Regions from separate parts of the Aeribacillus sp. FSL K6-3256 genome, predicted to be linked through region 1. Evidence: predicted binding sites of a transcription regulator. Region 1 holds the regulator's gene; each other region holds the start of a gene.
What was found. The regulator Rex, encoded in region 1, represses fermentation and respiration genes when NADH is low (regulators of the CRP and FNR family bind a similar motif). The targets are predictions, from matches to a motif close to TTGTGAAATATTTCACAA.
Positions count from the first base shown of each region.

Region 1 (5,648 bases):
AATATTTTTCACGATCGGAGTTTTTTGATCGTAGGAAAGGGACAAATCAATGGCTTTTAACACGTCATTGCCGCTTTGCTTTTCGATTTCGAAGGAAAAGCTGGCTGACTTCTCGTCCCCAGCGGGCCTGTCCAGTATTTCCATTTTCTCAAGCATTTTCCTTCTGCTTTGCGCACGTTTCGTTGTCGATGCTCTTGCTAAGTTTCGTTGAATAAAATCTTTCATCCGCGCGATTTCTTCTTGCTGTTTTTCAAATTGTTTTAATTCCCTTTCGTACGCTTCCGCTTTTTGTTTTAAATAAGCGCTGTAATTCCCAACATACTTCGTACAAACTGTTCGTGATATTTCATAAACAGTGTTGACAACGCGATCTAAAAAGTACCGGTCATGGGAAACAATTAGAACCGCTCCATTATAATGCTGTAAATATTGTTCGAGCCAGTTTAATGTTTCCATGTCGAGATGGTTTGTCGGCTCGTCGAGTATGAGCAGATCCGGTTTTTTCAACAGGAGCTTTCCGAGTGCTAACCGGGTTTTTTGTCCTCCGCTCAAAACCGAAATTTTAGTTGAATAGTCGTAATCAGCAAACCCTAATCCATGCAGCACAGAACGGATATCCGCCTCATATTGATATCCGCCATTTTCTTTATATAAATGTTGGAGTGAATCATATTCCTTCATTAAGCTTTGCAAAGCATGAGAATCTCCAGCTGAGGAGATAGCTGCCATTTTTTGTTCAATATTTCGCAGCTCAGCTTCGATGTTCCGCAGCTCTTCAAAAACGGTTAGCATTTCATCCCATATCGACTTAGTTGATTCTAATCCTGTGTTTTGTGCCAGATAGCCGATTGTTAAATCTTTTGGCTTCACAATTTCACCAGAATCAAAGGGCATTTCACCGGCAATGATTTTCAATAATGTTGATTTTCCGGCTCCATTGCGGCCTACAACGGCGATTTTATCTCCTGTTTGGATTTCCAGCTTAATATTCGATAAAATAAGGTCAGCACCATAATATTTTGTGATTTTGTTTAACTGCAATAAAATCATCCATAGTTCACCTCAATCTTTGCTAGAATAAGTGTAGCCTATATATTTGACTGCAGGCAACTGACCTGATGAACAAAAGGACAAGAAATTGTAACAATCGTTCAAAAGACACGAATAAAAAAATAGTGTATAGTTTTTATATAAGGAGAGTTTGGAGAAAAAACAAATAAAAAGAAATGTAGACGGAGAAGAAGATCAGGATGGAAGCGTTATCAGTCTGATATTGTTTCATACAGGCGAGCAGCCGCTTGCTAGAAAACATAGTTAAAAACAAAATTAGTCAGGTTGTTTTGGATTGCGAGGGATGAGCATTGAATCAAGATCAATCTAAGATACCGCAAGCAACTGCAAAAAGATTACCTCTATATTATCGGTTTTTGCAAAATTTACATGCCTCGGGAAAACAACGTGTTTCCTCTCAAGAACTGAGTGAAGCAGTAAAAGTAGATTCTGCGACAATTAGAAGGGACTTTTCATATTTCGGAGCGCTGGGCAAAAAAGGTTATGGATATAATGTCAATTATTTGTTATCATTTTTTAGAAAGACGCTTGACCAAGATGAGTTGACCAAAGTTGCCCTCATTGGAGTCGGAAATTTGGGAACAGCTTTTTTAAATTACAATTTTACAAAAAATAACAACACACAAATTGTTATTGCATTTGACATTAATAAACGAAAAGTAGGAATGAAAATTGGTGGAGTTCCAATTTATCATTTGGATCAGCTAGAAAGTGAATTGCCTGATGATGTGCCTGTTGCGATATTAACGGTCCCGGCAACTGCCGCTCAAGGAATAACGGATCGGTTAGTGGAAAAAGGCATAAAAGGCATTTTAAATTTTACGCCGGCTCGCTTAAATGTTCCGGATAAAATTCGGATTCATCATATCGATCTATCTGTTGAACTTCAGGCTCTTGCATATTTTTTAAAACATTATTCGAATGAAGATTGAAGGAGCGATATTAAATGCCAACAATTGGAATTGGAAGCTTGCTGTTGATTGTATTTGCAGCTCTGCTTGTTTTCGGGCCGAAAAAACTTCCTGAGCTTGGAAAAGCTATAGGAGAATCATTAAAGGAGTTTAAAAGTGCCACGAAGGGCTTAGCAGACGATGATGAAGAAAACAAGAAAAATGAATAGCAAGAAGAATGGATGAATAATGATGAGCGAAAAAAAAATGTCCGTGTTGGAGCATATAGCGGAGCTTAGAAAACGGCTGATTATTGTAGTCGTTTTCTTTTTCGTTGCTATGATTACTGGCTTTTTCATAGCGAAGCCAATTATTGTTTTTTTACAGCAAACTGATGAAGCAAAGCAATTCGCCTTAAATGCTTTTCGTCCTGCAGATCCATTGATCGTTTATATGCAGATTACATTTATTATTGCTTTAATTCTAACTTTCCCTGTTTTATTGTACCAGCTTTGGGCGTTTATCAGCCCAGGACTGTATGAAAAAGAAAGGCGGGTCACATTAAGCTATATACCGTTGTCGGTTGCTTTATTTCTTTTAGGAATAAGCTTCTCTTATTTTATTTTGTTTCCTTTTGTCATCGATTTTATGGGGCGGCTTTCCAATGATTTAAACATTCAACAAATGATAGGAATAAATGAATACTTTCGTTTCCTGCTGCAGTTAACATTGCCTTTCGGACTGTTGTTTCAGCTTCCCGTTGTCATTATGTTTTTAACAAGACTCGGGATCATCAATCCGGCGTTTTTGGCAAAGGTTAGAAAATATGCGTATTTTGTATTGCTTGTTATCGCAGCGATTATTACGCCGCCTGAAATTGTGTCGCATTTAATGGTCACGATTCCGCTATTCATTTTGTATGAAATAAGTATCATTGTTTCAAGATTTGCTTACAAAAAAGCACAGTCTTCTCAAATAAAAGAATCAGATCAAAAGTAAAACCGATGGGCTGTTATAAACATATCCCTCTTGTGAAGACAGTATAGGCTTTTTTCCTACTGTCTACACAAGAGGGATAATATCATTACACCTCATCGGTTGTTTTTTGCTTTCCGAATTTTATATGAGAAAGTGAACATGCGGATGGAAACAGCAAAATCAAACGTGGCTAAAATCATTAAAATCATATTTGTAGCTGTCCACATACCATTTTCAGCATGATGAATTGCTAAATATGTAAATAGAACTCCCATGATAAAATAGAAGAGTCCCATGGAAACGGGATGAAAATTCATAATCTTAGCTGCCTCCAATAATGATTTGTATTTGTTCCATTTGCTTCATCATGTTTTCAATCTCATCATGATAAATTGTTTGAATGATGACTACGATTGTATTCATCATTGTATGGGCAAAAATAGGGACTAATATGCGTTTTGTTTTATAATATAAAAAAGCGAACGTAAACCCCATTGCTGTATAACGCAATAAAAGTTCAGGTTCCCCATGCACGATGCCGAACAATAGCGAGCTGACAAGCGCGCCGATCCAAAAATTCGTTTTTTGATAAATCACCCCGAAAATAATTTTTCGGAAGATAATTTCTTCAATAATCGGTCCTATTATTGATGTGACAATAATCAAATAAGGCGTTGCTTCAATTAAATCCATAATAACTTGAGTATTTTCCGACATCGGATTAACTTTAAGTACATATATTTCAATATTGCCAACGATTGTTTGAATGAAAAAAGCTAAAAAAACTCCGAAAACAGCCCATATGGCAGATTCGCCGAAAGAAGCTTTTTCAATCCGGACATTATTTTTCCGTTCATGACGAAGGAGAAATAAAATAATGACGAACGCAGCAGTAAAACTTGTAATCGACCAATATGCTTGCGCTTGAAAAAGTCCTGCATTGAGATTTTCATCGTCGCCAACACCCAGTTCATAAAAAAGGGGAACTCCAATATAGGATGAGAGCTGCATAATGATGTACGTAATGATGATCCACCAATATTGCTTTTTCACGAATAGTTCTCCTTTATAAAAGATTCATATGACTATTTTAACACACAATGGTTTTAAGAAAGAAAAACAATTTTGACAAGGTAAGCACTTAATGGAGGATGTTAAAATTTTTTTAAAAGAGACTTGAAAAATAGAGGAGGTTTCTTTAATATAATAATTGGTGTTAGCACTCGATAGCAATGAGTGCTAATAATGAATAAGGAATAAATTTTGAAAATCTCAAAAGATATTTGAGGAGGTTGTTTCCCTTGTTAAAGCCATTAGGTGATCGCGTTGTAATTGAACTTGTTGAAACAGAAGAAAAAACAGCAAGCGGCATCGTATTGCCTGACACAGCTAAAGAAAAACCTCAAGAAGGTAAAGTAGTAGCAGTTGGTACTGGTCGTGTATTAGACAGCGGTGAACGTGTTGCAGTTGAAGTTGCTGTTGGCGATCGCATTATCTTCTCAAAATACGCCGGCACAGAAGTAAAATATGACGGCAAAGAATACTTAATTTTGCGTGAAAGCGACATTTTGGCTGTGATCGGCTAATAGAGACAGCCCAATATCATAGACAATTTAAATTTTGAGGAGGTTTTCGCAACATGGCAAAAGAAATTAAATTCAGTGAAGAAGCACGTCGTGCAATGCTGCGTGGTGTGGATAAATTAGCAGATGCGGTTAAAGTTACTTTAGGACCAAAAGGCCGTAACGTTGTTCTTGAGAAAAAATTCGGTTCTCCGTTAATTACAAACGATGGCGTTACGATTGCAAAAGAAATTGAATTAGAAGATCCATTTGAAAACATGGGTGCAAAATTAGTTGCAGAAGTTGCTAGCAAAACAAACGATGTTGCTGGGGACGGTACAACTACTGCAACAGTTTTAGCTCAAGCAATGATCCGCGAAGGACTTAAAAACGTAACAGCTGGCGCAAACCCAATGGGTGTACGTAAAGGTATTGAAAAAGCAGTTGCTACAGCTGTTGAAGAATTAAAAGCAATTTCTAAACCAATTGAAGGAAAAGAATCAATTGCTCAAGTTGCTGCTATTTCTGCTGCGGATGATGAAGTAGGTAAATTAATTGCTGAAGCAATGGAACGTGTTGGTAACGATGGCGTTATCACTATTGAAGAATCTAAAGGTTTCACTACTGAGCTTGACGTTGTAGAAGGAATGCAGTTTGACCGCGGATATGCTTCTCCATACATGGTAACAGATTCTGATAAAATGGAAGCTGTTCTTGAAAATCCATACATTTTAATTACTGACAAGAAAATCTCTAACATCCAAGAAATCTTGCCAGTTCTTGAGCAAGTTGTACAACAAGGCAAACCTTTATTAATCATTGCTGAAGATGTTGAAGGCGAAGCTTTAGCAACATTAGTTGTGAACAAACTTCGCGGTACATTTAATGCTGTAGCTGTAAAAGCTCCTGGATTCGGTGACCGCCGCAAAGCAATGTTAGAAGATATCGCCATTTTAACAGATGGTGAAGTTATTACAGAAGATTTAGGTTTAGATCTTAAGAGCGCTACTATTTCTCAATTAGGCCGCGCTGCAAAAGTTGTTGTAACGAAAGAAACAACTACAATTGTTGAAGGCGCAGGCGCAAGCGACAAAATTGCAGCTCGCGTAAATCAAATTAAAGCTCAATTGGAAGAAACAACTTCTGA
Region 1 covers NZ_CP150188.1:394,735-400,382, forward strand. Annotated here, with positions in the region: gene NSQ84_RS02045 (ABC-F family ATP-binding cassette domain-containing protein) at 1-1,050, opposite strand, end outside; gene NSQ84_RS02050 (redox-sensing transcriptional repressor Rex) at 1,362-2,003, shown strand; gene NSQ84_RS02055 (twin-arginine translocase TatA/TatE family subunit) at 2,018-2,191, shown strand; gene tatC (twin-arginine translocase subunit TatC) at 2,214-2,960, shown strand; gene NSQ84_RS02065 (YdiK family protein) at 3,053-3,256, opposite strand; gene NSQ84_RS02070 (type II CAAX endopeptidase family protein) at 3,261-3,992, opposite strand; gene groES (co-chaperone GroES) at 4,241-4,525, shown strand; gene groL (chaperonin GroEL) at 4,579-5,648, shown strand, end outside.

Region 2 (5,648 bases), 810 kb from region 1:
ACAAACGTCATATTTGGCGAAGAAACAAAGCTGCTTTCGGGTTTGGAATATATATATGATTATATCGGATCAATTAAGTTTGCCATTTCCGCACGCTCTTTTTACCAAGTGAACCCTGAACAGACGAAGGTGCTTTACGAAAAAGCGTTAGAATACGCCGAACTTACAGGAGAAGAAACGGTCATCGACGCCTATTGCGGGATCGGAACGATTTCACTCTTCCTTGCGCAAAAAGCTAAAAAAGTGTACGGCGTGGAAATTGTGCCCGATGCCATTGAAGATGCCAAACGAAATGCAAAACTAAACGGCATCGAGAACGTTGAATTTGCCGTCGGTGAAGCAGAGGAGATCATGCCCAAATGGCATGAACAAGGAATTCGCGCAGACGTCATCGTCGTGGATCCTCCTCGAAAAGGCTGCGATCATTCACTGCTTCAAACAATTATAGCAATGAAACCAAAAAAAGTCGTCTACGTCTCCTGCAACCCGGCGACATTAGCGCGCGACATTGCCATCCTAGAACAAGGCGGCTACGAAACAAAAGAAGTCCAGCCAGTCGACATGTTTCCGCATACGGCGCATGTGGAGTGCGTTTCACGGCTAGTGTTAAAAAATGATTGAGCGTGTTTAAACTTTTACACACTCAATCGGCGCAAACTTGTAGTAAATTTTAACATTTTGGTTTTATCTACTTCTATCCGTTCAATAAACCGTAAAACCACCATTTCAGTAGTAAGGGTTTTGAAGGATAGAAATTCATCTACTTGCTTTCTGATGGTTGATAAGTCAGTGGTGACTGACTGTCAACCATTACTTGTTTTATCGTTGACTTTTCCATCTCTAGATGTTGTAACTTATCTTGTACCATAGAAACAAAGTCGTGGTAATCTTCCTGTGAAATATCTCCACCGATGAACTTTTTCAGGGCATTTCTTTTCAAGTCCATTTGTTTTTGTATTTGCTTTTCAATGGTTTGTAGTCGGACTGCGTTCTTTTTCTGTAACTCATGGACTTTATTTTTTATTTGATTTTCCATATCAAGGTGTTCGAAACTTTTGTAAATACTTTTTAGGTCTGTTAGGATAGTTTCAATTAGTTGCTGTTCCTTAATGGCATGATGGCTACAAGCTATATTTCCGTGTTTGGCATACTTACCGCAAATATATCCTTTGCGGTTATGTCTGTACCACATGCTTGCCCCACAATCAGCACAGTAAAGAATATTTGTAAAATGGTGTTTGGTTGCTTTTGTTCTGCCTTTACCTCTTCGCGCTTTGTTATCAAGTATCTTTTGGGCTTGTTCAAATTTCTAAAGGTATTCATTCCACAATATGACAAACGTCCCAATAGGATTTACCCTATTGGGACGTTTATTTATTCAGTTGGTAATATTCAAAATGATTTGCTTATCTGATTCTTTTTGTACCAGAACCTTACGCTGAATGATGTTGTTGATGCTGAAACTTTGTTTTTATTGTTTTCCTGCTCAGCCATTCATACATAATTGGTATAACTAGTAAACTGATAAATGTAGAACTAATCATCCCGCCAATAATTGAAATAGGCAGAAATACAGCTACGGTTGTCGCAGTGGAAGATACAATCGCTGGAATCATTTTCACTACTCCATTCGCCAAAAGCCTTACAGTTACTTTGTAGTTATTTTTTCTATTTTTTGGTAGATGTTATCGATCACAACGATCGAATCATCTACCACTCTGACCATCGCCACAATTAAACCCGAAATGGTTAAAATATTTAAACTAACATCCATTGCTTACAAAATGGCTGTGGCGGCCAGAAGACAAATCGGTAAGGATAGTGCGATTATCAACGTTGAGCGGAAATTTCTAAAAAACAATAATACGCAGATAACAGAGAAAACGATGCCCAATAACCCTTCTTTGACCAAACCCTTAAATGTAGAATTAATTTCTTTTCCCTAGTCCAATAAAATGGAAAGATGCGTTTGTTCTGATTTGATTTCTGGGATTGTTTTGATCCGTTTGTTTATCCGTTCTATTACATCCGTAATGTTGGAAGAAGGGGTTTTAAATACATCCAGCAGGACACTTGGCTGTCCTCCCGTTCGAGAGATGGTTTGTAAATCGATAATACTTCTCTCAATGTTTGCGACCTCTTGTAATGGTACAGTCTTTCTGCCTTGAATAGGAATCTTTACATGTTTAAGGTCTTCGCTATTTACGGTCCAATTCGTAACACGGATCGGCATTCATAATTGTCCATTTGAACCTCTATTTTGTTAAATTGTTCCCTGCAGTCAACAAATACCCGGCATGCCCGGCACCCGTGGTTAATATCTTTAGCAACTTTTTCCTGAATGGATGTTCGCAGCAGATTTTCATCGATTTTTTCTGATTGGCTCGTCAAACTTAATCGCATCACGGGAAAAGAGTTAGTACTGACCCGTGTAACCAAAGGTGTTTTCACACCGTCCGGCAATTTGATTTATTCAACGGCCGTCTTTACTTCATTTTCCGCCTTTTCCATATTGGTATGGCCTGGAAAATAGAGGCTCGCCATTAAACCGCCATCAAACGAGTTTGTTTCCATATAGTCAAGCTTATCAACAGATCGGACAGCTTCCTCGACTTTTTCGGTAATCATCTGTTTGACCTGATCAGCTTGATAGTTGTCCGCCTGTATCGTTACCATAAGTGCAGTATTGTTTATTGGCGGGAGGTAATCACGCTGCATCTGAAAAGCTGACAACGCCCCCCATGCCATAATCAGGACAACGCATGTCAGAATCAAAATCGACCGTTTCATTGCTCCTTCAATTAATCGTGTCATCAAAATTGAACCTGCCTTTTAAAATATTTGGAATGGGTAAAATAAGTTTCTATGATTGCTTTTCAAATAAAAGACCAAAGTGGTATGGAGGAAGTTCAACTTGTTTTTCTTAAATTAACCTAATATCACTTACCCGTTTAATAATCATTTCTGGTTTTGGATGAATATTCTAATGAAATTGCGAAGTTCAGCTTGCAAATAAAAAAGGGGACTGACCCACAAGTAGAAATCTGCTTGAAGGGATAGTCCCTCTTTTTTTAAATGAAATAAGAGTTCGCACCTTGTCTTAAGAGAGCTGCTGAAGATACATTACATTAAATTATTTTTATTCTCATTCTTCACCTTTGGATAGTACCCTTTAATGATCTTCCAGTTTTCTTTATTAAGTCTTTCAAGGTCAGCAGAGTCCGTTATGGAGAAATCCATATCTTCCGGGTAAAGGGAACCTTCTGGTGTTCCATGTATTCTAACATGATTAAACCAATGAACATAATCATCTAATTCCAGTTTCAATTGGTCTAAATTTTCGAAATATCTACCCTTAACAAATTCTGTTTTGAGGCGGGACGGCTATTGCGCATACTCTCCAACGATGACCGCAAGCTGTCGCAGCTATTTGCAGATGTCCCGCGGTATCACGCCACTCCGGAGAAACGCATGCCTTGCCCGGAGGAGCAGAAGGCGGAGGCCATCGCCGTGGTCAAACAGCGGTTTGCGAGCAGTCACGAGGTCGTGGACGTGGACGGTGCCCGCATTCAGTTCAAAGACGGCTGGGGGCTGGTACGTCCGTGGAACACGCAGCTAATCCTTGTTCTGCGCGCTGAAGCCGTGTCACCGGAGGCATTAGCCGACATCAAACAGAAGTTGGCTGACGCACTCGGCGAGCCACCGCTTAACTTGACTATCCCATGGTGAGGCGGGGCACAATTGGATTACGATTCGTATCGGCGCTGATCCGAACAACTCATGCTATTCGGATCAGCGCCGTTTTTCTTTCTTGACAGTTATAATTTAGAAGAGAAAACAAAAATGTTGTCATCATCAGTTGCCATACTTTTGAATGCTTGCATTACGTTGTTCATAAGATGGCTAAATGGATTTACTGTAAATTATATTACTACAAGGATGAAAACAACAAGTGTCGTGGTTGAAAGTAAGAAAGACTTTGAAACCATTAAGTTTTATTCAAATATTTGCCACAACTTTGGAAGTGTAAGCGTTACAATCAAAAAATTAAATAAAAGTTCACAAATGTTTGTACTATCATCGTTTACAATATATACGTGAAAATATTCACAAATAAATATACAAAAATAATATTTATTCCGCTAGATTGGTCGCCAAAGAAAGGATGAATCTATCTTGGAGATATTATCGATGAGTGGAATTGTTATTCGATTTTTATTAGGCGGAGGCGCGGTCGTCGCTTCTACCATTATCTCAAGAAAATTAGGATCAAAAGTCGGAGGAATTTTTGCGGCCTTTCCTGCTGTATTTTTCGCGGCATTATTGACACTTCGCTTAGATGTAAAAGGCGGTGAGCTAGTGGAAAAGTCGATTGTTCTATCCCAAGGGGCAGTTGTCGGGATGTTCATGAATATTATGTGTGCAATAGCGGTCGTTTATCTTTGCACTAAGCAAGGTTGGAAACGCGGGCTTGCACAATCGCTAGCTGGATGGTTTCTTGTTTCCATTGCTTATGCTTTTATTTCAAGATATTTCTAAGTTAAGGTGATTTTTATGGACGGACGTGATTTATTTTTCCGTTTTTTATTTGGTGGCTCTGCAGTTGTACTAAGTTATGAAGCGGCAAAACTGTTGCCATGGAAAGTTATCGGGGGGATTTTCGCGGCATTCCCAGCCGTTATGGTCGTTGCCGTGATGATGGTTGGCACGAAGAACGGATCTAAAGAAGCAGCAAAAACAGCGCAAGGATCAGTTTATGGAATGGTCGGTTGTTTTATTTGTGTATTAGCTGTGCTATTTTCCCTGCAATTTACACACAATTGGTGGGGAAGTTTTATTTTTGGTTTAATTACATGGTTTGCAAGTTCGTTATTCCTTGTATACATGCGAGATCATAAAAAGGAAAGCAGAGTATCAAGCATCAAGTCGCAACATTGATAAAGAGGCGCAGAGCAAAAAGCCAATGGAACCATGAGTAGCGAATATAGAAACCTGGCACGATACTGAAGTGACCCAGTAAAATGGGACAAGGAAAAAATACCTCCTGAATCGAATGTAACTTACTTCGATTTGTGGAGGTGTTTGTCTTATGGGGACAAGAGTTCATTATCCAGAGGAGATCAAGTGGAAAGCTATCGAGATGAAACGAGCAAGGTATACCAACCGAGAAATTATGGAGACGTTAGGGATTAAAAATAAGACGCAGATCAAGACATGGATGAGATGGTATAAACATGGTGAAACTCATCGGTTTTCTCAGCCTGTAGGGAAGCAATATGTATGGGGGAAAGGGGCACAGGAATTAAATGAAATGGAGCAGCTCAAAATGCAAAACCGTCAGCTAGAAGCACAATTGGAAATCCTAAAAAAGTACAAGGAACTCGAGAGAAGATGGTGCCAGAAGTAGTGGTCCAAGTTGTAAGAGAGTTAAAAGACAGATATCCTGTTACCCTTATCTGTTCTTGTTTAGGAATTCCAAGATCGACATATTATCGATGGGAAAAGAAATGGGAAGAGTTCATGATGGAATCAGAGTTAGAACGGTTGATTCAAGAAATTTGTGTAAAGAATCATTATCGTTATGGTCATCGCAAGGTAAGAGAAGTCCTACGGCTTAAATATGGAATCAAGTTGAATCGCAAAACCGT
Region 2 covers NZ_CP150188.1:3,376,455-3,382,102, reverse strand. Annotated here, with positions in the region: gene rlmD (23S rRNA (uracil(1939)-C(5))-methyltransferase RlmD) at 1-621, shown strand, start outside; gene NSQ84_RS16295 (zinc ribbon domain-containing protein) at 761-1,192, opposite strand; gene NSQ84_RS16290 (efflux RND transporter permease subunit) at 1,434-1,616, opposite strand; partial or broken gene NSQ84_RS16285 (efflux RND transporter permease subunit) at 1,649-2,233, opposite strand; gene NSQ84_RS16280 (efflux RND transporter permease subunit) at 2,470-2,814, opposite strand; partial or broken gene NSQ84_RS16275 (IS3 family transposase) at 3,271-3,375, opposite strand; partial or broken gene NSQ84_RS16270 (phosphomannomutase/phosphoglucomutase) at 3,376-3,729, shown strand; gene NSQ84_RS16265 (DUF3147 family protein) at 4,192-4,539, shown strand; gene NSQ84_RS16260 (DUF3147 family protein) at 4,555-4,938, shown strand; one part of gene NSQ84_RS16255 (IS3 family transposase) at 5,090-5,366, shown strand; one part of gene NSQ84_RS16255 (IS3 family transposase) at 5,366-5,648, shown strand, end outside.
Region 2: a site for Rex is predicted at 4,096-4,113, ahead of NSQ84_RS16265 (DUF3147 family protein). Genes of this name have one in related genera too.

Region 3 (5,648 bases), 430 kb from region 1:
TTCCAAGTGACATAAGTTAAGATATCTACCGGATTTGTTGCCACTAAAAATATGCCATTAAATCCACTTTTCATAATCTCTTTGATAATTTGTTTAAATATTCGCGTATTTTTCTCAACTAATTGCAATCGGGTTTCACCTGGTTTTTGTGCCAATCCCGCAGTAATAACAACTAAGTCCGCATTTGCGCAATCTTGATAAGAACCGCTCCATACCTTTATTGGCGAAGGTGCAAACGGCACTCCATGATTAAGATCCATCGCCTCGCCTTCAGCTTTTGCTTCATTTATATCAATTAAAACTAATTCCTCAACGACCCCCTGATTAATTAGTGAATAGGCATAACTGCAGCCTACAGCTCCTGTTCCAACGATTACAACACGATTTACTTTTTCTTTATTCATAGTTATACATCCTCCTTAAAATGTTATATGATTAAAATAGTAGCCAGCTAACTAATCCAATTACAGCAAGCAAACATAAACTATATTTTATTGTCACTTTAAATAAATCACTTTCTTTTCCTGCTAATCCAACTGCCGCAGCTGCAACAGCAATTGATTGAGGTGAAATCATTTTAGCCATTGTACCACCCATTACATTGACAGCAACCATCGTTTCAGGTGCTATTCCAATTTGTGAAGCAGTGACAGCTTGAAGTGGAGCAAATAAGGAACCGCTGTTTACAACAGATCCTGTTAAAAATACTCCTAACCACCCCAGCACTGGCGAGAATAAAGGAAATACCTTACCTGTTGAAGCAAATGCTAAGCCTAATGTTGATGACATGCCAGAGTAAGTACAAATATAAGCAAAAGCAAGTACACTGCAAATGGTTAGAACAGGTGATACTAATTCTTTTGAAGTTTCTTTTGCGATTTCTCTAAGCTGCTTATTGCTGCAGCGAAAAAGAATGCTTGCGACAATGATTGTCATTACAATCGCTGTTGTCGTAGATGAAAATAAATCCAACTTAAATACCGCAGCCATTGGAGCATCTTGCGTCACAATTGGTGCATGTTTTATAACTAAGTTGTCCAATCCTGGAATTGGAAACAACAACACTAGCTTTTCTAAAAGGCCGCCTGGGAGAAATAATTTTTTAAAAAATGGTAGATTAAACAAAGTAACACATATGGTTAAAAATACAAATGGCAGCCAAGCATAAGCGATTTTCCCAAAAGAATACTTAATTTGCTTATCTACCGCTTTCTCTCTATTTACACGGTAAATTTCTTTAGGTTTCCATACTTGTAAAAATAAAGTTAATACTACTAAGCTCACAATCGCTGCAAAGATGTCTGCTAGTTCTGCCCCTAAAAAAGTGAGAACAAGTGCCTGTGTAAGCCCAAATGAACCCCCGCTTACTAAAATGGCTGGGAAGGTTTGTCTAATTCCTTTGAATCCATCAATGATAAATATCAGCAGGAATGCTACGACAATACTTAATGCAGGAAGGATCAATGCTGTATATCTTCCCACAACTAGACCATCCAAATTTGTAAGGAGGGCGGGAACAGTTACCGGAATCCCCATTGCTCCATATGCACCGCCTGCTATGTTTGCAATCAAACAAAGACCAGCTGCATATAACGGACTAAATCCAAGCCCTACTAAAATGGCTGCCGTTATGGCAACGGGTGCTCCAAATCCTGCAGCTCCTTCTAAAAATGCCCCAAATGAGAATGCCACAATAAGAACTTGCAATCTTTGATCCACTGTAATAAAAGAAATACTTTTTTCAATAATGGCAAATTTTCCGGTTTTTACTGTTATTTTATAAAGGAAAATAGCAGCAAATACGATTGATGCTACTGGCCATAAACCGACTAAAATTCCATATATCGCAGACATCAAAACTAAGATTGCAGGCATTTTATAAATAAAGACGGCAAAAATGCCTGCAGCAATTATGCTGAAAAGCCCTGCTATATAGCCTTTTAATTTAAATACTGTCAGCAAAACAATAAAAACGATGATCGGAACGGCAGCTATAATAGCTGAAAGCCATATATTTCCCAATGGATTATAAACTTGCTCCCATACATGCATCTTGTTCAGCCCCTTACTTTAAAATCAATGAAATGATTTTGTGAAATATTTCACAATATGTATTACAACCTCCCCCTAAATTATTTATTTTGCTTACAAAGTTAGTATAACATCTATTTGTGAAATTTTTCACAATATATATGAAAAAAATATGAACTTTTGAGACATGTCGAGTAAAGTAATAATAAAAAGGAGAAAATCATTTATGAAGGAATAAGAGGGTTAGATAATCTTTAAAATTTAATATAAAAATATAATAATTAACTAGATGAAAAGTGATGAGGACGACTAAACTTACTATTTTATAAAATGAAAATTTTAGCCATACATCTACAGCTAGTGATCGACATTTACTTTTGTAAAAAAATAAAAAGTTAAAGAGTTTATACAATAATTTAATGAAGTCAACTAAAATTACGGAGTAGAGCTTAACCTCTCCTCTATCTATCTGTATTACTGATTTTCGATAGTCGTAAGAAAAGTAAAAGACAAGTTATAAAAAATATTGAATGGCTTGTCTATTTGATTATAACTACATATATTCACATTGAGGAAAATAACTCCCCTAGACCACCTCTTTTGAAGATCTTTCATTTATTCCAAATGCAAATGTTTAAAACATCTACAATCGAACCTACGTCCGGCCGCAATAAAGTCGCAGCATTCCGACTATGGTAGTCTTACCTGCCCCGTTTAACCCAAGCACGCCGTAGATTGTACCAGCGCGCACATTCAAATTTACGCCATCAACCGCACATTTTTCTCCAAAAGTTTTAAATGAGTCCGTGCGTTTCAATGGCCCAATCAACATTGTCTGGCAATGTTCGGTGTAAATGCTTCATTTCCACATACCTCCTCTATAACTGCATCCATAGTAACAGTCATTTATGAACTGAATATAAACTTTCAAATCAAAAGGCTTTCTACTCTTTTATTCATATTTAGTTCATAAAAAAGGAGTATACTATAAAAATTAAATAGTTTTTAAGGACGTAAAATTGATCATCACTTTGAAAAAGGAGTGAAAAGTCATGGCAAAAATTTTAATTGTAGACGACGACCCTCATATTCGTAAATTGATTCGGGTTATCTTGTCCGATGAAGGCTTTACGATTCTTGAGGCTGAGGACGGGAAAGATGCGTTATCCTTGCTTGATTCAGAAAAAGTCGATCTCATCATTCTTGATATCATGATGCCAAATATGGATGGCTGGGACCTTTGCGAGAACATTAGAACTTATTATTCTGATTCTCTTCCGATTTTGATGCTGACTGCAAAGGGAGAAACAGCCCAAAAAGTAAAAGGCTTTAATCTTGGGGCAGATGACTATTTGGTGAAACCATTTCATCCAGCTGAATTGCTTGCTAGAATAAAGGCATTACTCAAACGTTACCAAATCATTATTTCCAATAAGGTGAATATTGGAAATTTTGAGCTTGATCGCTCTACATACCAAGTGTTTGACGGCAGGAACGAGATCACACTGCCACTTAAGGAATTTGAACTTTTATATAAGCTTGTAGCACATCCTGGTAAAACCTTTTCAAGAGAGCAGTTGATAGAGGATATTTGGGGGTATAACTACGAAGGGGATGAGCGAACTGTAGACGTTCACATTAAACGTCTTCGTCAGCGTTTTTCAGATGAGAACTATCCTTTTAAAATTACGACGATTCGCGGGCTCGGTTATCGTTTAGAGGTGAAAAAATGAAAATCATCAAGTTTTTAAAAAAAAGCGGCGAGGTTTTAGCCATTTTACTCCTGTTATTTTTATGCTGGACAGCGTCGTTTTTCATCACCTCATCGCTTTTCCATATTTTTTCAATTAATCGTATATCTTTCTATGCGAGGTATATTATTGATTCATTTTTAGGATTTTTCCTCTTTGGCCTTATCATGTACGGTATTTCTAAAATTGGCTTTATTCAAAAAAAGCAGAGCCTTTTTTTCCGTCCTATGATTGATGCCATGAAAAACATGGCTCAAGGGAATTTTAATATTGATCTTTCTTTCTACAAAGAAGAGATTGGGAATCGAAATCATCCTTTTTATGAAATAGCAGAAAGTATTACACATATGGCAAAGCAGCTTGGCGAAATGGAACAAATGCGCCAAGAGTTTATTTCCAATGTTTCTCATGAAATCCAATCACCTTTAACATCCATTTCAGGATTTGCTCATGCCTTAAAAAATGACCATTTATCTCCTGAAGAACGCAGACAATACCTGCAAATCATTGAGGTAGAAAGTATTCGGCTGTCAAAGCTAAGCGAAAATCTGTTAAAGCTGACTTCATTAGAGTCAGCTCATCCGCCGTTTCAACCAAAAACTTATCGTCTAGACCAACAATTACGCAGAGTGATCCTTTCGATGGAACCACAATGGAGAAATAAAGACCTTGAAATGGATGTTTCACTAAATAAAATGACCATCAGAGCTGATGAAGACTTGATGGATCAAGTTTGGATTAATTTAATCCATAACAGCATTAAATTTACGCCAAATCATGGGACAATAACGGTAAAAATATTGAAAAACGATACGGATAGTATAGCGGTAATCATTAAAGATACGGGAATTGGGATGACAAAAGAGGTTCAAATGCGCATATTTGAGCGTTTCTATAAAGCCGATCCATCAAGAAACAGATCAAATGGCGGGAGTGGATTAGGACTTTCTATCGTAAAGAAAATCATTGAAATGCATAAAGGTGATATACAGGTTGAAAGTTCACCTAAAGAAGGTACGGAAATAAAAGTAAAATTACCAATAAACAATCCTGGCGCATAAAAGTGAATAAAAGATTACAATTACTTTCACAAGGATTCCATTTTTTGAAAAACGGTATCCTTCTAGTTTCATTGAGAAAGAAAGTTGTTTAATCACTTCAAATTCTGGTAATTCTAGTGATATAGAAAGCACTTACGAAACCTCCTTATGTTTGTGTGGTAGCTAACATTATTGCCAGGTTTTCGTAAGTGTTTTCTTCTTTTTTGCCAAAATCACCAAAAGTAGTGATGAATCATACTTTTTTGATTCACTCCAATTCTAGGAGCAATTTAAGGCAATTTTTTGGTGAATATTAAATAGATATGAGAGATAGGAAGGACAAGTTATAACAACCTGTCCATCTCTTTCGACAATAATATTTAGCTATGTTTATAAAGGATATCCTTGATAAATCGGTACTATATGTCTGTTATTTTACTATTTTCGCCAACCATTTTTTATCAAGCACAACTTCAACTTTCTGCTTTACCACTATTTGTGGTACGGTTCTCCCCTATTTATGCGAAAAGCACGGTAGATTTGTTCGAGCAAAATGAGACGCATGAGCTGGTGAGGGAAGGTCATTTTGGAAAAGGAGAGGGCTTCGTCCGCCCGTTTCATTACCTCTTTACTTAAGCCGAGAGAGCCTCCGATTAGAAAGGCGATTTTGCTTTTTCCGTATGTGGCCAGTTTATCTATACTATGTGCGAACTCTTCCGAGGATTTCATCTTGCCTTCAATGGCAAGGGCGATGACGTATGCATCGGACGGGATTTTGGCTAAAATTCGTTCGCCTTCTTTGTTTTTGATTAGTTCCATTTCCTGC
Region 3 covers NZ_CP150188.1:3,756,297-3,761,944, forward strand. Annotated here, with positions in the region: gene NSQ84_RS18020 (L-lactate dehydrogenase) at 1-404, opposite strand, end outside; gene NSQ84_RS18025 (lactate permease LctP family transporter) at 436-2,052, opposite strand; partial or broken gene NSQ84_RS18030 (ATP-binding cassette domain-containing protein) at 2,682-2,894, opposite strand; gene NSQ84_RS18035 (response regulator transcription factor) at 3,084-3,764, shown strand; gene NSQ84_RS18040 (HAMP domain-containing sensor histidine kinase) at 3,761-4,843, shown strand; gene rlmH (23S rRNA (pseudouridine(1915)-N(3))-methyltransferase RlmH) at 5,315-5,648, opposite strand, start outside.
Region 3: a site for Rex is predicted at 2,091-2,108, ahead of NSQ84_RS18025 (lactate permease LctP family transporter). Genes of this name have one in related genera too.

Region 4 (5,648 bases), 1.5 Mb from region 1:
ATGGCGAAGTTCCGGCAAAATCAGCTTTTCCATGGCAAGACGAACCGCATTTGTCGATCCCGGCATGCAAAAAATGACTTTTTGTCCAATTGAACCGGCAAGCGCTCGACTAAGCATGGATGCGCTTCCAATTTCTTTATAGCTTAAATAACGAAACAATTCCCCAAAACCAACCATTTCTTTGTCAAGCAATTCTTTTACCGCTTCAACCGTCACATCCCGTTTTGTAAAACCAGTCCCGCCGTTCAATAAAAAAACATCAATTTCGTCAGAAGCCTCTTTCACAGCAGATTGAATGGCTTCCCGTTCATCTTTCACAATCTCGTAATCTATTATTTCCATTTGTTCTCTCGTTAATAATTCGATGATTAATGCACCGCTTTTATCCGTATCCTTCGTTCTCGTATCAGAAACGGTGATCACTTTGCAGCGAACAGGGTCATTTGCCTTGCTGCGATGTTCAGATACACTCATCAATCACACCTCACCCGCCAATATAAGACATTTCCACACGTCTGTTTGCAGAAAGAGCATTGATCCTTCCTCTTTCTTCGGAATAACGATCGTCCCGAGCCTGCCAAACACGGGTGATCTCATCCAATATTTCTTCACCGCTTGCTCCCTTTCGCATTTTAACTAATAAATCAACGCCGTTTGAGGCAAATAGCATGTATACTTTTTACCGTCAGCTGATAGGCGCATTCGCGTCAATCATAACAAAAAGCTCCTGATAAGGAAGAAATAAAACCGCCTTCCACATCCGTACCTCGGTATCGATACCTTTTAGGAACCTCGCCAAAAACGTTGACTGAACTGGTTTAAGAGGTATTTCTTGGTGAATCATATCATGAACTTCTTTGCTCGTCAAAACTTCGTCCATTTTCCAACCGTTTAAGGTTTCGACATCCATATATTCGATGAAGCGGATCGTCATTCCTTTTTCTTCAAAAAAACGAGCCATCGGTAAAATTTCGCTCTCATTTATTCCTTTTACAACCATGTTCACCTTTACGGCCAGACCTTGTGCAACCGCTTCTTCAATTCCTCTAACAATTTCCTCAGACTTTGCATTACCTCCGTTCATTTTAGAAAAAATTTCGTTATTTAAAGCATCTAAACTGACATTGATCCGGTTCATGCCCGCTTTTTTAAACGCTTGGCATATGATATTAAAAATATCCGTTAATGGTCAATGAAACGTCTTGAAGATCTTGAATATTTTTTAACATCGATATTAGTACATCAATGTCCTTTCGTCCCTCCGGTCAGACGAATTTTTCGAATGCCTAAACGTAAAGAGGCTGGCCAAACGATATATTTCTTGAAACGTCATTAGTTATTCCCGTTTTATAAAAGAATACTGTCTTCCTTCCATTTCAGCATACAGTATACACAACGAAAATTACATCGGTCTGTCACCGAAATGCGCAAATTCAATAAAGGGCGGTTAATTGATCTCGCAACATCTTCCTCTCCTTATACATTCATTCTTCATATGTTACAGACAAGATAAACAATAGAATGAGATCTCTGTCACATAAATTCGAATGATCATAAAAGGTTAAATTAATTGTAAAAAAAATTTTCTGAAAAAGAAACCTATTTGGAATACATTTTGCCAATTTATCATTTTTTTATGGCTAACATGATGGGGCTCTATATAATGAATTGAGAAAGCAAAATAGATACACAAAAAATATTTTACGATTTCGGCAAACGGAGGCTTTCATAATAGAATCAGCAGTTTTCATTATGGACAATGTACCAATGCTTGGCGACTTGATGGAAAGAATGGTTATTATATTAGAAAACCGTTCATCCATCAACAGGATCTTCTTAGCTTTTTCCATTTAGGGTCACCTGTCGAGAATCCGTCCAGACTCGAAAAAACTCAAAGTTGATTGAAAAAAAGATACTATCGAAAAACAACTGATAGAAAAATCATTAAAGAAAACCGCCGGCAACAAATCCAAAGCTTCCTGAGAATTAGGGATTTCACAAGTTACACTTTACAATAAGATGAAAAAATACCAGCTACCTAAATAGATGAACAACTTCTCAATCGTTTTCGAGAATGGCATTAACTTGGTTTACGCCCCGCTTTTTTCTTCTAGCACACTTTTCAGGCAACCATCTTTTTGATGTCAATGACATACTTTCAATGTTAGAATGATCTTTTTGCAATAGCGCTTTGCGGGTTAGACGTATTTTTCGCACAATGGCCGCTGACCATATTAGCAAAGAAATAAATTTCCCTACATGCCATCAGCTGTTTCCGCTTTAAAAACACACACTCTCCTTTCTATTTCAAGCAAAACAATATCCTTAGCGAAATGGTACCGATCTTTCATTGAAAACTGAAACATTTTCTAATGATGTTGTAACATCTTCCCTTCCCTCAATTGGAAGGATATATGCCAATACGGCATCACGAATCAATTATTCATAAACTTTTCAAAAGTGATGCCGATGAAGTGAAGCAAATCACAAATTGCGGGAATTGTTTTTACTATGATGAACATTGATAAAAAAGATGGAAAGGAGAATATGGATGGGAAAAACTGTTGAATTAGATGTTCGCGAAGATTTAAAGAAGAAATTAGAGCCGTTTCAAAAAATCATGGCGGCCATTCAGCCTCTTGCACAAGGAGATGTATTTATTTTACACGCTCCGTTTAAACCTGTTCCGCTTTTTCCTATCATGAAGAAAAAAGGGTTTTCTTATCAAGCGGAAAAAATAGAGGATAAACATTGGAAAATTACCTTTGTTAAAACGGAGGAATGAAAAAATGATACTGGATAATCGCGGCTTAGAGCCCCCACAACCGATGATGCGGACTTTAACGGCATTAGCAAAATTAAAAAAAGGAGAAGCGTTGAAAATTATTAATGACCGCCGCCCGATGTTTTTATTTGAACAGCTTGACGATCTCGGTTATACCTATCAAACGCAAAAGCGCAGTGATGGAAGCTATGAAATAACGATTGAAAAGAAGGATGACGATGATGACGGCTAATCATACTTATGAAACGAATATTCGAATCCCTTTTTCGTTTATTATTTTTGGCTTGCTGGCGTTTTTCCTTTCTCAAATTCTTTTATTTCTGTCAACTCGTCAGCTTTCAACCGGAGAAATGCGCCTTCCTGTCGTATTGTCAGCTGTCCATTTATTAGTGATTGGCTTTGCTTTAATGACAGCCATGGGGGCCATGTATCAGCTTGTTCCAGTCGTGTTTTTAACCCCGATATGGAATGAATCATTTGCTTTTATCCAAATGGTCGTCACGTCATTAGGAATACTATCTTTTAGCATCAGCCTGGCCTTTAATATTCAAATGGCTATATTTTCAGGCTTGCTTCTTACTTGCGGGATTGTAATGTTTTTATGGCAGATGTTCATGACATTAAAAAAACAGAAGAAAAGAACGGTCATCACTTTATTTGTTGGTACTGCCCTCATTTGTTTGCTCTTAACGATCGGGCTCGGATTGACGCTTGCCTATCATTTTTGGAGCGGCAGACAATTAATCGATCATGATTTGATTTTCAAAGCACATATATTGCTGGGATTTTCCGGCTGGTTTACACTTCTTATCTTCGGATTTTCTTACAAAATGGTTCCGATGTTTTCATTGGCGCATCATTTTTCAATGAACACGGCCCGATATGTCTACATTTTTTATATAAGCGGTCTTGTGTTAACTTTCATCAGTTTTATAACGGCAAATGACCGGTTGTTATCAGCAGGGCTTCAATTGATGGCTGTCGGATATGGGTTGTTTGCATACCATATGTTTGCCATTTTAAAGAAAAGGATGAAGAAAAAGCTGGATAAACCTTTTCTGTTTGCTCTTTTGGCCATTGTTTTTGGAGTCATCCTGCATATAGCGGCGGCCGGTTTTTCTTTTGAAAGTGAAATCCATTCCCGCATCTTTTCCATCATCATCTACTGTTATCTGTTCGGCTGGATTGTATTAAGCATCATTGGCTACTTATATAAAATTGTTCCTTTTCTATGGTGGACACACCGGTATAGCAAAAAAATCGGCAAAGAAGCGGTGCCGACTTTGAAACAAATGATAAATGAAAAATGGATTGTGATGGAATGCTGTTTATTTGTTGCGAGTCTTATCGGCATGATCGCTGCTCTTGCCTCTTCAAGTACTGGTCTATTTTATCTTGCTCAAGGAGGAGTGGTGCTGTTTTCTGGATTATTTGCCTGTACGATTGGCTCCGTATTGCTGAAATAAAAAAATGAGGGAACGATTTACTGAAATATAAAGGGTGATGTTACAATGGAAATAAAAGCAAAGATCTTGGAAAAACTGCAAAACGTTTTAGATCCTGAATTGGGAATTAATGTTGTTGATTTAGGACTGATCTATAAGATTGAAGTAAAAGACGGAACTGCATTCATTTTAATGACATTGACTACACCCGGCTGTCCGTTGCACGACTCAATAGCAGGCGGTGTGAAACGCGCGTTGCGTGATATTGAAGGCATTCAAGACGTAAATGTCCAAATCACTTGGAATCCGCCTTGGTCCCCTGATAGAATGAGCGAAAAAGCATTAAGGCAGCTAGGGTTCCTTTCCTAAACGTTTTTCAAAGACTGTTCCTTTCCTGAAAGGGACAGCTTTTTTTATGAAAGAAGTCCCAATTATTTTGGTGTTTTTGGCTCTTCTTCCAGCTCCCAAACAAACGGCATCACATTTAAAATTTTCGTTTAATCGTTTCCCAGCCAAAAAAATCCCCTTCCAGGAAAATCTTTTTACAAATGCTGTCTTCCTGCAGGGGATAATCGCTGTTCCTTGTTTTTCCAGAGGTGTCAACCAAAAAAAATGTAACTGAAATTGCAAATGACGTTCGTCCATTCCAATGAAAAAGCTCAAAATATCGTCATTCCGTAAGAATTGGCAAAACTGACGCCAACTATGGGACAATTAAAAATAATAAAAGCAAAGAATACATTTACCGTCGGCCATACCGGTCAGTAAATTCCGAGTGGAATTCGCATGACAGAACCTTGCAAGACGGGTTGGCAACTTAGATGCTTTTTTATGTTGCTGTCAGGTTATAAATATCTTGGAACGTACTTGCTAACGGAGATAAAATTCGCCATACGGCAAATGCAAATGTCATGGCTAAAGTGGTGACTGGCAGTAATGCTTTTTGTTTCACCAAAATCCCCCTCCTAAACAGATGAATGGTGCCATCATCTGTACCATAAAAATAGGCGGGGAATGTTTGTGAACTTTATCATATAATTATTGATTGCCAAATAATTGTTAAAATTTCACCTCAACAAAAATGTTTTTCCGATTTTTGCCCATTCAATCAAATTGAAAAACCGCTTGCGTTTCCAACGGTTTAAACTTCCCGTTTTTGGCGAAGCGCTTTAGGAATGTATACACAATAAGGCTCACTTTCCAAATAGTCGCCTGTCACAGCATACGCTCTTGAGCGTGAGCCTCCGCAAACAAAACGAAATTCGCAAACACCGCATTTTCCTTTATAAAGATTTGGATTGCGCAATTTTTGAAATATTGGTGAAGTTCTGTAAATATCGGCCAGTGGTGTTTGTCTTACATTTCCCGCTTTGATTGGAAGCAATCCGCTCGGATAAACATCGCCAATATGGGAAATA
Region 4 covers NZ_CP150188.1:1,900,554-1,906,201, forward strand. Annotated here, with positions in the region: gene NSQ84_RS09070 (MogA/MoaB family molybdenum cofactor biosynthesis protein) at 1-474, opposite strand, end outside; partial or broken gene moaA (GTP 3',8-cyclase MoaA) at 485-1,452, opposite strand; gene NSQ84_RS09080 (DUF2249 domain-containing protein) at 2,552-2,785, shown strand; gene NSQ84_RS09085 (DUF2249 domain-containing protein) at 2,790-3,017, shown strand; gene NSQ84_RS09090 (hypothetical protein) at 3,004-4,251, shown strand; gene NSQ84_RS09095 (metal-sulfur cluster assembly factor) at 4,297-4,599, shown strand; gene NSQ84_RS09100 (hypothetical protein) at 5,060-5,182, opposite strand; gene NSQ84_RS09105 (TIGR04053 family radical SAM/SPASM domain-containing protein) at 5,372-5,648, opposite strand, start outside.
Region 4: a site for Rex is predicted at 2,473-2,490, ahead of NSQ84_RS09080 (DUF2249 domain-containing protein). Genes of this name have one in related genera too.